3 regions of the Gemmata sp. SH-PL17 genome follow, and region 2 is predicted to be linked to each of the others. Evidence: riboswitches for the same ligand, from Rfam matches in the RefSeq annotation. Region 2 holds a riboswitch; each other region holds the start of a gene.

Region 1 (3,274 bases), 500 kb from region 2:
TTGAAGAGGTTCGACACCTGCGGTTCGATGCACTCGTAAGCACCGACGATCGAAGCAATTGTGGCAGTGGGTGCGATGGCCACCAAGAGCGAGTTCCGCAAGCCGTGTGCGCGAATACGAGCACGGAGCGCGTCCCACCGCGCGGGCTCGGTCGGCGTGACGCCCCACATATCGAACTGGAGCGTGCCGGTCGCGGCCCGCGTTTCGGCGAACGACGGGTGCGCGCCGCGTGCTTCCGCGAGGTCGCAGGAGGTCGCCAGCGCGTGGTAGTAGATCTCTTCCTGAATGCGGCGCGAGAGGTCGCGGGCCGCGGGCGCATCGAACGGGAGCTTCAGTTTGAAGAACACGTCCTGAAGTCCCATCACCCCCAGCCCGACCGGGCGCCAGCGCGCGTTCGACGCAGCCGCGGCCGATGTCGGGTAGAAGTTCACGTCAATAACGCGATCGAGGAACCGCACCGCGATCCGCACCGTCTCGGCGAGTGCATCGAAGTCGAAGCCGTCGGCCGTAACGTGGCGGGCAAGGTTCACGGAGCCGAGATTGCAGACCGCGGTTTCACCGGTCGATGTCACCTCGACGATCTCGGTGCAGAGGTTCGAGCTGTGAACGACGGTCCCGTCCGCGGCGGTCTGATTGCAGGTGCGGTTGCAGGCGTCCTTGAAGGTCATCCACCCGTTGCCGGTTTCGGCCAGCGTTTTCATCATCCGAGCGTACAAATCACGGGCCGGCACGCACTTCGCCGCGAGACCGCGTCGCTCGGCTTCCACGTAGGCCGCGTCGAATGCTTCACCGAACAAGTCGGTCAGGTGCGGAACCACCTTCGGGTCGAACAGCGACCACTCCTCGCCCGATTCCACACGCCGCATGAAGAGGTCCGGCACCCAGTTCGCGAGGTTCAGGTTGTACGTGCGCCGGGCCGGGTCGCCGGTGTTGTCGCGCAACTCCAGGAACTCTTCCACGTCCGCGTGCCACGACTCCAGGTACACGCAGCACGCCCCCTTGCGCTTGCCGCCCTGGTTGACCGCGGCCACGGACGAATCGAGCGTCTTGAGCCACGGAACGATCCCATTGCTGTGCCCGTTCGTGCCGCGAATTAGCGACCCGCGTGAGCGAATCCGGTGGTACGCCAGCCCGATCCCGCCCGCGAACTTCGAGAGCTTCGCGACGTCGGCGTAGCGGTCGTAAATCGCTTCGAGGTCGTCGGTAGGCGAGTCGAGCAGGTAGCACGACGACATTTGCGGGCGCGCGGTGCCGGAGTTGAACAGGGTCGGCGTGCTCGGGAGGTAGCGGTGCGCGGCCATGAGCCGGAACAGTTCGATCGCGTCCGCGGCGAAATCCGCCAGACCACACGCGACACGCAGAAAGAAGAACGCGGGCGTCTCGATGACGTGCCGCGTTTCGGGGTGCCGGAGCAGGTAGCGATCGTAAACGGTTCGCAGCCCGAAGTATTCAAACAGGTCCGGTTGTTGTTCCCCCGCCGCGGCGTTGAGCTTGCGGGCGTTGGCCGATACGAACGCGAACGTCCCCTCGGCCACCAATCCGTGCCGGTATCCAGCCGCGATCGACTGCGAGAACGAATGAACGTCCTGGTTCGTGACTTCTTTGTCGATGTACGTCGAGAGCAACCGCGCCGCGAGCCGCGAATACTCCGGCTCCTCCGCGATGAGACAGGCCGCCGTCTGGATCGAGAGCCGGTCGAGCTCCGCGGTGGTCGCGCCGTCGTAAAGCCCGCCGATCGTCTTCACGGCCACGCGCATCGGGTCGACGGTCGGCAGTCCGCCCGCACACCTCTGCACGGCGCGGACGATCTTGTTCACGTTGACATCTTCGAGCGCGCCGTTGCGCTTGCGAACCTTCATGATTGCTTGGGGGCCAAGGAACCGAGAGGGACTGACGGGCGGTGGCGCTACAGCGCGATCGATGGTGGAAGTGGTCACGTCGCTCTCTCCCGGATGAACGCAATAAAGCGCGGGGAGTGAGCGAAGGCAGAGAGGAACGCGCATGCGGGCGCGGACCAGCCGCCCGCTGCCTTCCCCACGAAAGCACGGTTATGTCGCGCGATTTTTGGTTCGCGCGGTCGCACGGCAGGTCTTCGGACTCGCAGGCGCGTGCGGCTCACCGCACACCTACTAACCGTCGCTTCCCAACCCGACGCGGGTCAGTGCGTGTGACGGCGTTTGTTCCTGCATACCGCTGCGGGGGCAGTCCCGGATTCGCACCGGGTTCCCTTTTCATCGGCCCGCACGAAGCGAGCCGAACCGACGACAGGAAGCGTGTATCGGCCAATGTGTTTTGGGGTAATGAAGTTAATCCCCGAGTAGTGTGGGATCGATGTCAGTTTTCGGCGCGGTTGCGCCGGATCGATCGAAGTGAACGCCAATACCAGACGAACTGCCGAAGTTAGCCGACCGGTGAGAATAGCGAAGAGTTTTTGACAGGATTAACAGGGTCGACAGGATTCAAAAAAGCAACTGCGATCAGTCGAGCTGTCGGCCCGGGCACATCGGCCCAAAGAATAACGGCCGGCATCAGCCGGCCGCCACCAAACGGGATTAGCACGCGGTCGCGGTGCAGCCGAACTGTTCGGCCCGCCTCGCGCGGACGGCTTCGCGCTGGCGCCGACGGGCTTCACGCTTGTACTCGCACTGGTAGGCGGTGTACTTGGCGTGGCACCCGGTGCAGCGGATGAAGCCGCTCACCGCTTGTTGGCCGCACCCGGCGATGATGCACACCCGGCTGGCCTTGCGCTCGGCGTATTTCGCCCGTTCGCGTTCGCGTTCCCGCTCGCGGTGCGGTTGGCACAGCACCGAGCCGGGAACTTGGGGGGCGTCGCAGAAACGGCAGAGGCCCAGGGCTTGGCGTTCTTCTTTCGTTTTCGTGTTCGAGGTCATATCAGATTGTGTGAAATAACCGCGTAGTTCGGCTCACCGAACCCACGAGGTCGTGTTGTGCGGAAGTATCAGGCCCGAATCGGCGCGACTGCTACGAGTGCGATGAGGCGGTTACCTCTCCGATTTCGAGCACCCAATAACGTTGTTTCTGGCGCTGATTGAAAGAACGAATGTGCCGTCAAAAACAAACCTTCGCAACGCGGGACTGGTGCCTTCTTTCGTTGGCACAGTGCGCAGCGAGGGCGCGTTGACGGAATTAACCGAGCCGTGGCGGGTGGAAGATAGACGAGGCCCGAAGTATCGGGCGAGGAGATGTGGAATCGTAAGCGAGTAATCGCCCCGGCTCCTCGGCACTCAGCGAGGCAAGTCGGAGCACTTGATCT
Region 2 (3,274 bases):
AGCGAGAACCCGCAGCACGCCACGAACAGCACATCGGGTTGAGCCGCAATGACTTCGTCCCAGGTCAGTGTTCGTGACGGTTGACCGGCGCGCCCGAGAACCTCGTCCCCACCGGCCAACTGAACTAACTCTGGAGTCCAGTGCCCGCAACTGAACGGCGGGTCGAGCCATTCCAAAACGACCACGCGCGGACGCTCCGTTACGCGCATCGAGCGCGCGGCAACGGAATCGATGCGCTGCTGCAACGCGCCGATGACGGCATCGGCCCGATCCGACACGCCCGCGGTGTCTGCGACCATACGGAGCGTCGTGAGCACCTCGTCGAGTGACGTCGGCTCGAGGTTGACGACGCGCGGGCGCCCGGGCAGTGCGCAGGCTGCAGCCGTGACCTCGGCTTCGGCCACGGCACACACATCACATAGCGCCTGCGTGACGATCAGGTCGGGGCGCAGGCGCTCCAGTGTGGGCAGATCGAGTGTGTACAGGGCACGCTGGGTTTTCAGGCGCTCCCGTACCAGCTCATCGATTTCGCGACTGGAGGCGTCGTGCGGGATCAGCGTGCGCGTGACCTTCGGCAAGTCCGCCACGAACGGCGGGTAGTCGCACTCGTGCGTTACGCCCACGAGTGCGTCACCCAGACCGAGTTGGCAGATGATCTCGGTCGAACTCGGTAACAGAGACACGATCCGCATGACTGCCTCCAGTGCTCAAACTGTCGCGGTGGCCGGTGCCGGTTCGCGCAGCACTGGGAACGCGCGTTCCGCGACGGCCCATCCGCCGAACAAGAGACCAACGAACACCGTGTCCCCGAGGAGCGTGTTCCGGAAGTACGGGAGGGCGGCGATGTAGCACTCACGCAAACCTTCGGCCGTGTGCGGGTAGAAGGCGATCCAACACGCGAAGTTGGTGACGATGAAGAACTGGAGCGCGCCGAGTAGCGTTACGGTCGCCGTTGCCACAACCGTGCGATGAGAACGCAGCCACCGGGCGATCAGCACGTTCAGGGCAAAACTGGCGTACACGACCGGGATCAGGACGTGCAAACTGGTGAAGAGATCACCAACGAAGAGAGCAACCAGCGGGACCACCAACGCGGCCCGTCGATCCGTGAAGTACGCCCCGCTGAAGATCGCCATTGCCCCGATTGGCGTGAAGTTCAGTGGGTGGGGCACAACCCGGACAACCGCCGCGAGCGCGATGACAACAGATAGCACCGCAACGCGCGGCAGCCAGGAACGAGACGAAGGACTAAACGATTCTTCGCGAGACACAGATCGGCTCCTCTTCGCCGGGACGGGCGGAAGGGGGTGCCTGCGGAGACCGGAAACGAGCGGACGGGGATGCACGCGAACGAAAAGCCCGTCGGCCCGGTCGCCTGGTTCCGAGGCACCGAACAATGAACGACAGGCAGGTCTTCTGGCTCACGGCTCGTAACGGGTTGCGGGCGCCTTCCCGTGACCTATGGTCACAGTGGCGAGTGCCCGAGAACCCTGGCCGAACACAGCAGCGGCCCTGCGCCGGATTCGCACCGGCTTCCCTCTTCGTCGCGCCGCCTGATGGCGGCGCGAACCTGTCGAGACGCAACTGGCTTATGCCGCGAGCGGTGGAGCGTCCACAACCTGTGAGGCACGGGCCTTTAGGGGCGTTCTTCCGTTCGCGTTCATCGCGAGCAATGTCGTAAGCTCGTCACCAACGCCGCACGCATCATCCGCAAACGACACTACCTGTGACGATTGAAATTCGGGCTCGTGAGGCCGGCTACAGAAGACACGTAATCCGCACGCTTCGGTACTACCCTCCGAGCGACGCACCGAAGCGGAAACCAGTTTCGTATACGAAGAACGCATCCAACACGCCGTTTGAAGGAGCATCGAGAATCCGAATGTCTGTTGCGGCCGCGGTGTTTGTGGCGGTAACCAGCGCGCGGTGCCCGTTGCGGCCGGTCGTGGCGAGTTGCACGCCCCCACGGAACCCGGGATCGTAAGCGTAGAAGCTACTCACAACCTCTTCCGTCAGCGGGCGGAGCACTTTTACGTGCGGATCGTACCCGGCAGTCGAAGGGGCCACGGCGACTTCCGCGGCTCCGTCGCCGTCGAAGTCGCCCGCGGTTACGGATAGCGCCCCCGCGAACGCGGGGCCGAATGCGAAGAAACTGGCCAACAGCCCGAGATCCGTTCCCGAAAACACCATGACGTGTCCCTGCCCGCCGGTCCCGGCCGTGACGATGATGTCGGCCGCGCCGTCCCGGTTCACGTCCCCGCTCGCGACGCGCCCGCCGCCCGTAAACGCCGACGGGAACGCGAGGAAGCTATCCAGTAACTCACCGGATGCACTGAATACTTTTACGTGTGCGGGGGCGTTGGCTTCCGGGCACACGATGATGTCGGCCGCGCCGTCGCGGTTCACGTCACCAGTTGCGAGGCTCAGACCCGTCGTTAAACCGGCGTCGAAGGCGTAGAAGCTCGCGATCAGTGATCCCGTTTGGCCGTCGAACACCTTGACGTGTGGCGGCCCAGCGGGGCCGACCGACGCGATGAGATCCGGTACGCCGTCGTGGTTCACGTCCGCCAGCGCGACGCGGACGGTTCCGTCGAACCCGGGGAACGGATCGAAACGGAACAGCGTGCGCCGCGTGGTCGTGTCGATCACTTCGACCTGAAAGCCGGTTGTGTCTCCCGCGGCCACGGCGAGGGCATTCGTGAGCGGCGCCCACGATTGATTGTCGCTCGGTAAGTCGGGCGACTGGCCCGAGATCAGAACGCGCCGCAATTTATCGAGCGTCTGGAGCGCGGTGAGATTGCGGACGTTGTAGCCGAACTGAAGTCCCTTCTCGGTCAAATCGCCTCCACCTGTTGGGGACACGCTGGGGTGAACGCCGTCCGCGCTGATCCCCAAATTGGGGAGCTGCTGGAGCGCCCGCCAGTAGTTCCAGAGCGGCACCCGGAGGGCTTCGCTGACGTCTTCGATGACCTGGTTGTAACTCGGTTGTAGCCGTTCCAGTTCGGCCGAGAACTTGCTGTTCGGAATCGTGCTGAGGACGGGGACCACGCCCATGTTCAGTGCGGTCTCGGCGATCCGCGTCAGGTTCTGCCGGAACGTGTCGAGCGGCACGCCCGCGGCGACGTCGTTCGTCCCGACCATGACGAGGACGAACGCGGGCCTGCTGACCGCGAGTTCGCTGGGCAACAGCCCGAGTACGTCCGCGGACTTGTACCCGCTCACGGCCGCGACGCTCGGGTGCGCGAAGGAGTTCGATCCCCCGATCTGGCCGGCG
Region 3 (3,274 bases), 1.0 Mb from region 2:
GGTTTTCGCGAGTTCGGTGTGGGCCGTGACGCGGTCGGCCTTCGCGTCGTACTTCAGCATCCAGGTGCGGCCGGTGTCGAAGTCGCCGTACACGTAAGCGCCCTTCAAGTCCGCGTGCTTCTTGCCGTGGTAGATGAAGCCGCCAGTAATCGACCGCGCTTCGGTGTGGTTGTGCTCGACGACCGGCTTCAGGATCGGAGTCGGCCCCTTCTTGCGCTCGGGCCGAAACGGGTGGGCGCCTTCGGTCACGCTCCAGCCGTAGTTGCCGCCCTTCTGGATCTTGTAGACCATCTCCCACAAGTCCTGGCCGACTTCGCCGGCCCACAAATCGCCGGTTGCGGAGTCGAAGCTGATTTTCCAGCACTGCCGGATACCGTAAGCCCAGACCTCGCCGCGTGCGCCCGGGGTGCTCGCGAACGGATTGTCCGCCGGGATCGCGTAGGGCTTGCCGTCGGCTTCCTTGTCCACGTCAATGCGGAGAATCTTCCCGAGCACGGTGCCTAGGTTCTGCCCCGTTTCCAGACCGTCCGCGATGCCGCTCCCGTCGCCGGTGGAGAGGTAGAGGAAGCCGTCCGGCCCGAACCGCATGCAGCCGCCGTTGTGCCCGCCAGAGGGCCACGTGAAGACCACCTTCTCACTCTTGGGATCGGCCGTCATCTTCTCGCGATCGGTCACGGTATAGCGCGAGATGCGCGTGCCGTCGGGCTTGTCACCGGCCGTGATGGACGACACGTAAAAGTAACCGTTCTCAGCGAATTTCGGGTGCAGAGCGAGTCCGTAGATCCCGCGTTTCACGTCGAGCACGAGCTTCTTCTCGGTCTTTGCAGGGTCCATATCGAACACGTAAACCTTGCCGGGCCGTTCCGCGAGCGCCCACAGTTTCTGGCCCGGCACCGCAGTCAGTTCGAGTGCCTCGTTGAAACTCAGTTTGGGGTACGCCTTCACCATGACGAACGGGTCCGGCGGTTCTGGCGAGCCGGCAACTTTGGATGCTGTCCAGAGTTCTCGTTTCTCGATGCCGGTGGCCTTGCGGACCGGTTCGGTTTCGGTCGGGCGCGCGGACGAACGCGGTCCGAGCACGAACGCACCGCCGATCAGCAACCCGGCTACGACTATCGCGCACGAGGTGACACGCATGAGGAGAATTCCTTGGGAGAGAAATGCGTGGCCACACTGTACCCGCCGGAGAAGTGCATTTCACGAACCTTAGTACGAATTTCCCGTTCCGCTCCGGCGCGCGTTGCCGCGCGGTTCGGGGTCGCTATGCTGTAAGTTCGCCAGACGGGTTCCGCGGCGGGTGCTTCTGCCGCGGACGAAAAGGGAAGCCGGTGCAATTCCGGCGCAGGGCCGCTGCTGTGTTCGGCCAGAGGTTCGCGCTCCCACGCCACTGCGGGCAACCGCGGGAAGGCTGCGCGAGACTCGCTAAGAGCCGTGAGCCAGAAGACCTGCCCGTTGGCGATTCCAACGTTCGTGGCCCCGGACCGGGCCGGTGAACGGGCCGGTCTCGTTTCTCCGCTGCGCGCGCAGCAACCCGCCCGATTTCACGCACGCGGTCCGCCCCGAACTCACCACTCGCCCGTCCCGGCGAGAAGGAGCGAACCCGTGCGTCACTTGCGCCCCCAGGGGCACCGGCCCCCGACCCGTCGTGCGTTCACCCTCATCGAACTGCTGGTGGTGATCGCGATTATCGCGATCCTGATCGGCCTGCTGTTACCCGCGGTGCAGAAGGTGCGGGCCGCGGCCGCGCGGTTGAAGTGCCAGAACAGCCTGAAGCAGCTCGGGCTCGCGCTGCACAACCACGCCGAAACGAACGGCGGAAAGTTCACCGTCTCGTCGATGAAATCGGCCCCGACCATGACGTACACCGACTGGTACTGGTTCGGGCAGATCACGAACAACACCTCGACCCCGCGCGTCATGAACCCGAGCACCGGCATCCTGTCGCCGTATTTGGAGGGCAACCGCTCGATCGTACAGTGCCCGGTGTTCGGGCCGGAGCGGTTCGCGCTGCGGTTCGATATCCCGACGGCGAGCTACGCCTACAACGACCAGTTCAGCGCCTCGAACGGGATCGCGGGCCAGGCGATCGTGGTCGTGAGCAACCGGCGCGGCACGTCCGCGACGATCGCGTTCGCGGACTCGGCGAACGTGCCGTACAGCGCGCCGTTCGACAAGCTCACCGAGAACTGGTACCTGTCGGCCCCGTCCCAGGGGTTCCCGAACGTTCACTTCCGGCACGACGGGATCGCGAACGTGTGCTTCGCCGACGGGCACGTGGAGACGCGCCAGCCGACGATCAACGGCGCGCCGTCGTGGGAGGCCCCGCTCGCGACCGAGCTGCGTAAGAAAGAGATCGTCTGGGACATCGGCACCAACGACATCGAGTTCGGGAAAGATTGATGCCCCGCGAACCCGCCCGCGTCGGGTAGCATCCTGACACGGGCGGGTTCGCGCTCTTACCCCGGAGTGCGAGCATTCGGTCCGTACTCCGAGGCAAAGGCCGGTCATGAGTCACGTCGTTCTGCTCGGCGATTCTATCTTCGATAACGCGCGTTACGTACCCGACCGCCCACCGGTCATCGAGCAGGTGCGCCGGGGACTGCCGCCGGACTGGAAGACAACGCTTGTTGCGGTGGACGGCCACACGATCACTGGTGTTGCGGTGCAGTTACCGCGAGTCCCCGCCGACGCGACGCACCTCGTCGTGAGCGTCGGCGGGAACGACGCGCTCCTGGCGAGCGGGCTCCTGCGCGAACCGGCCGCGACCGTGGGCGACGCGCTCGCGACCGTCGCGGAATCGCTGGACGAGTTCCGCGCGGCTTACGCAACAATGTTGAAGAACGTGCGCGCGTTGGGGAAGCCAACGGCGCTTTGCACCATTTACGACGCGATCCCCGTTCTGGGGGCCGCCGAGCGCGCCGCGCTCGCCGCGTTCAACGACGTGATCTCCCGCGCGGCCATCGGCGCGGGGCTCCCGCTGATCGACCTGCGCGTGACGTGTGCCCACGCCGACGACTACTCACCGATCTCGCCCATTGAGCCGTCGGTTGTGGGCGGGGCGAAGATCGCCGACGCGATTTGCCGCATGGTCGCGGCCCACGACTTCCGGTCCGCGCGCACGGTCGTGTGGGTGTGACCGCGGGTCACGCCGGGTCCGGGACCGCGGCGGCGAACGCCTTCGCGGTGTCGTACAGCTCGAAAAACTCGACCGCCAAATCGTTGCGGAACCGCCAGCGGTTCACGATAACGGACTCGGCCGCCTTTCCCGTCTTGC

What was found. Region 2 has a riboswitch for cobalamin ahead of VT84_RS26260 (DUF6580 family putative transport protein). Riboswitches for the same ligand answer to the same signal wherever they lie in the genome.
Region 1: it holds a riboswitch for cobalamin, as region 2 does, so the genes downstream of both, VT84_RS24275 (ribonucleoside-diphosphate reductase subunit alpha) here and VT84_RS26260 (DUF6580 family putative transport protein) in region 2, are expected to answer to the same signal.
Region 3: it holds a riboswitch for cobalamin, as region 2 does, so the genes downstream of both, VT84_RS39775 (DUF1559 domain-containing protein) here and VT84_RS26260 (DUF6580 family putative transport protein) in region 2, are expected to answer to the same signal.

What each region holds. Positions count from the first base shown of each region.
Region 1 covers NZ_CP011271.1:5,884,691-5,887,964, forward strand. Annotated here, with positions in the region: gene VT84_RS24275 (ribonucleoside-diphosphate reductase subunit alpha) at 1-1,859, opposite strand, end outside; cobalamin riboswitch at 2,066-2,273, opposite strand; gene VT84_RS24280 (hypothetical protein) at 2,553-2,891, opposite strand.
Region 2 covers NZ_CP011271.1:6,386,096-6,389,369, reverse strand. Annotated here, with positions in the region: gene VT84_RS26265 (cobalamin-binding protein) at 1-692, opposite strand, end outside; gene VT84_RS26260 (DUF6580 family putative transport protein) at 708-1,271, opposite strand; cobalamin riboswitch at 1,389-1,589, opposite strand; gene VT84_RS26255 (GDSL-type esterase/lipase family protein) at 1,792-3,274, opposite strand, start outside.
Region 3 covers NZ_CP011271.1:7,429,537-7,432,810, forward strand. Annotated here, with positions in the region: gene VT84_RS30825 (PQQ-dependent sugar dehydrogenase) at 1-1,137, opposite strand, end outside; cobalamin riboswitch at 1,267-1,468, shown strand; gene VT84_RS39775 (DUF1559 domain-containing protein) at 1,603-2,400, shown strand; gene VT84_RS30835 (SGNH/GDSL hydrolase family protein) at 2,507-3,136, shown strand; gene VT84_RS30840 (nuclear transport factor 2 family protein) at 3,144-3,274, opposite strand, start outside.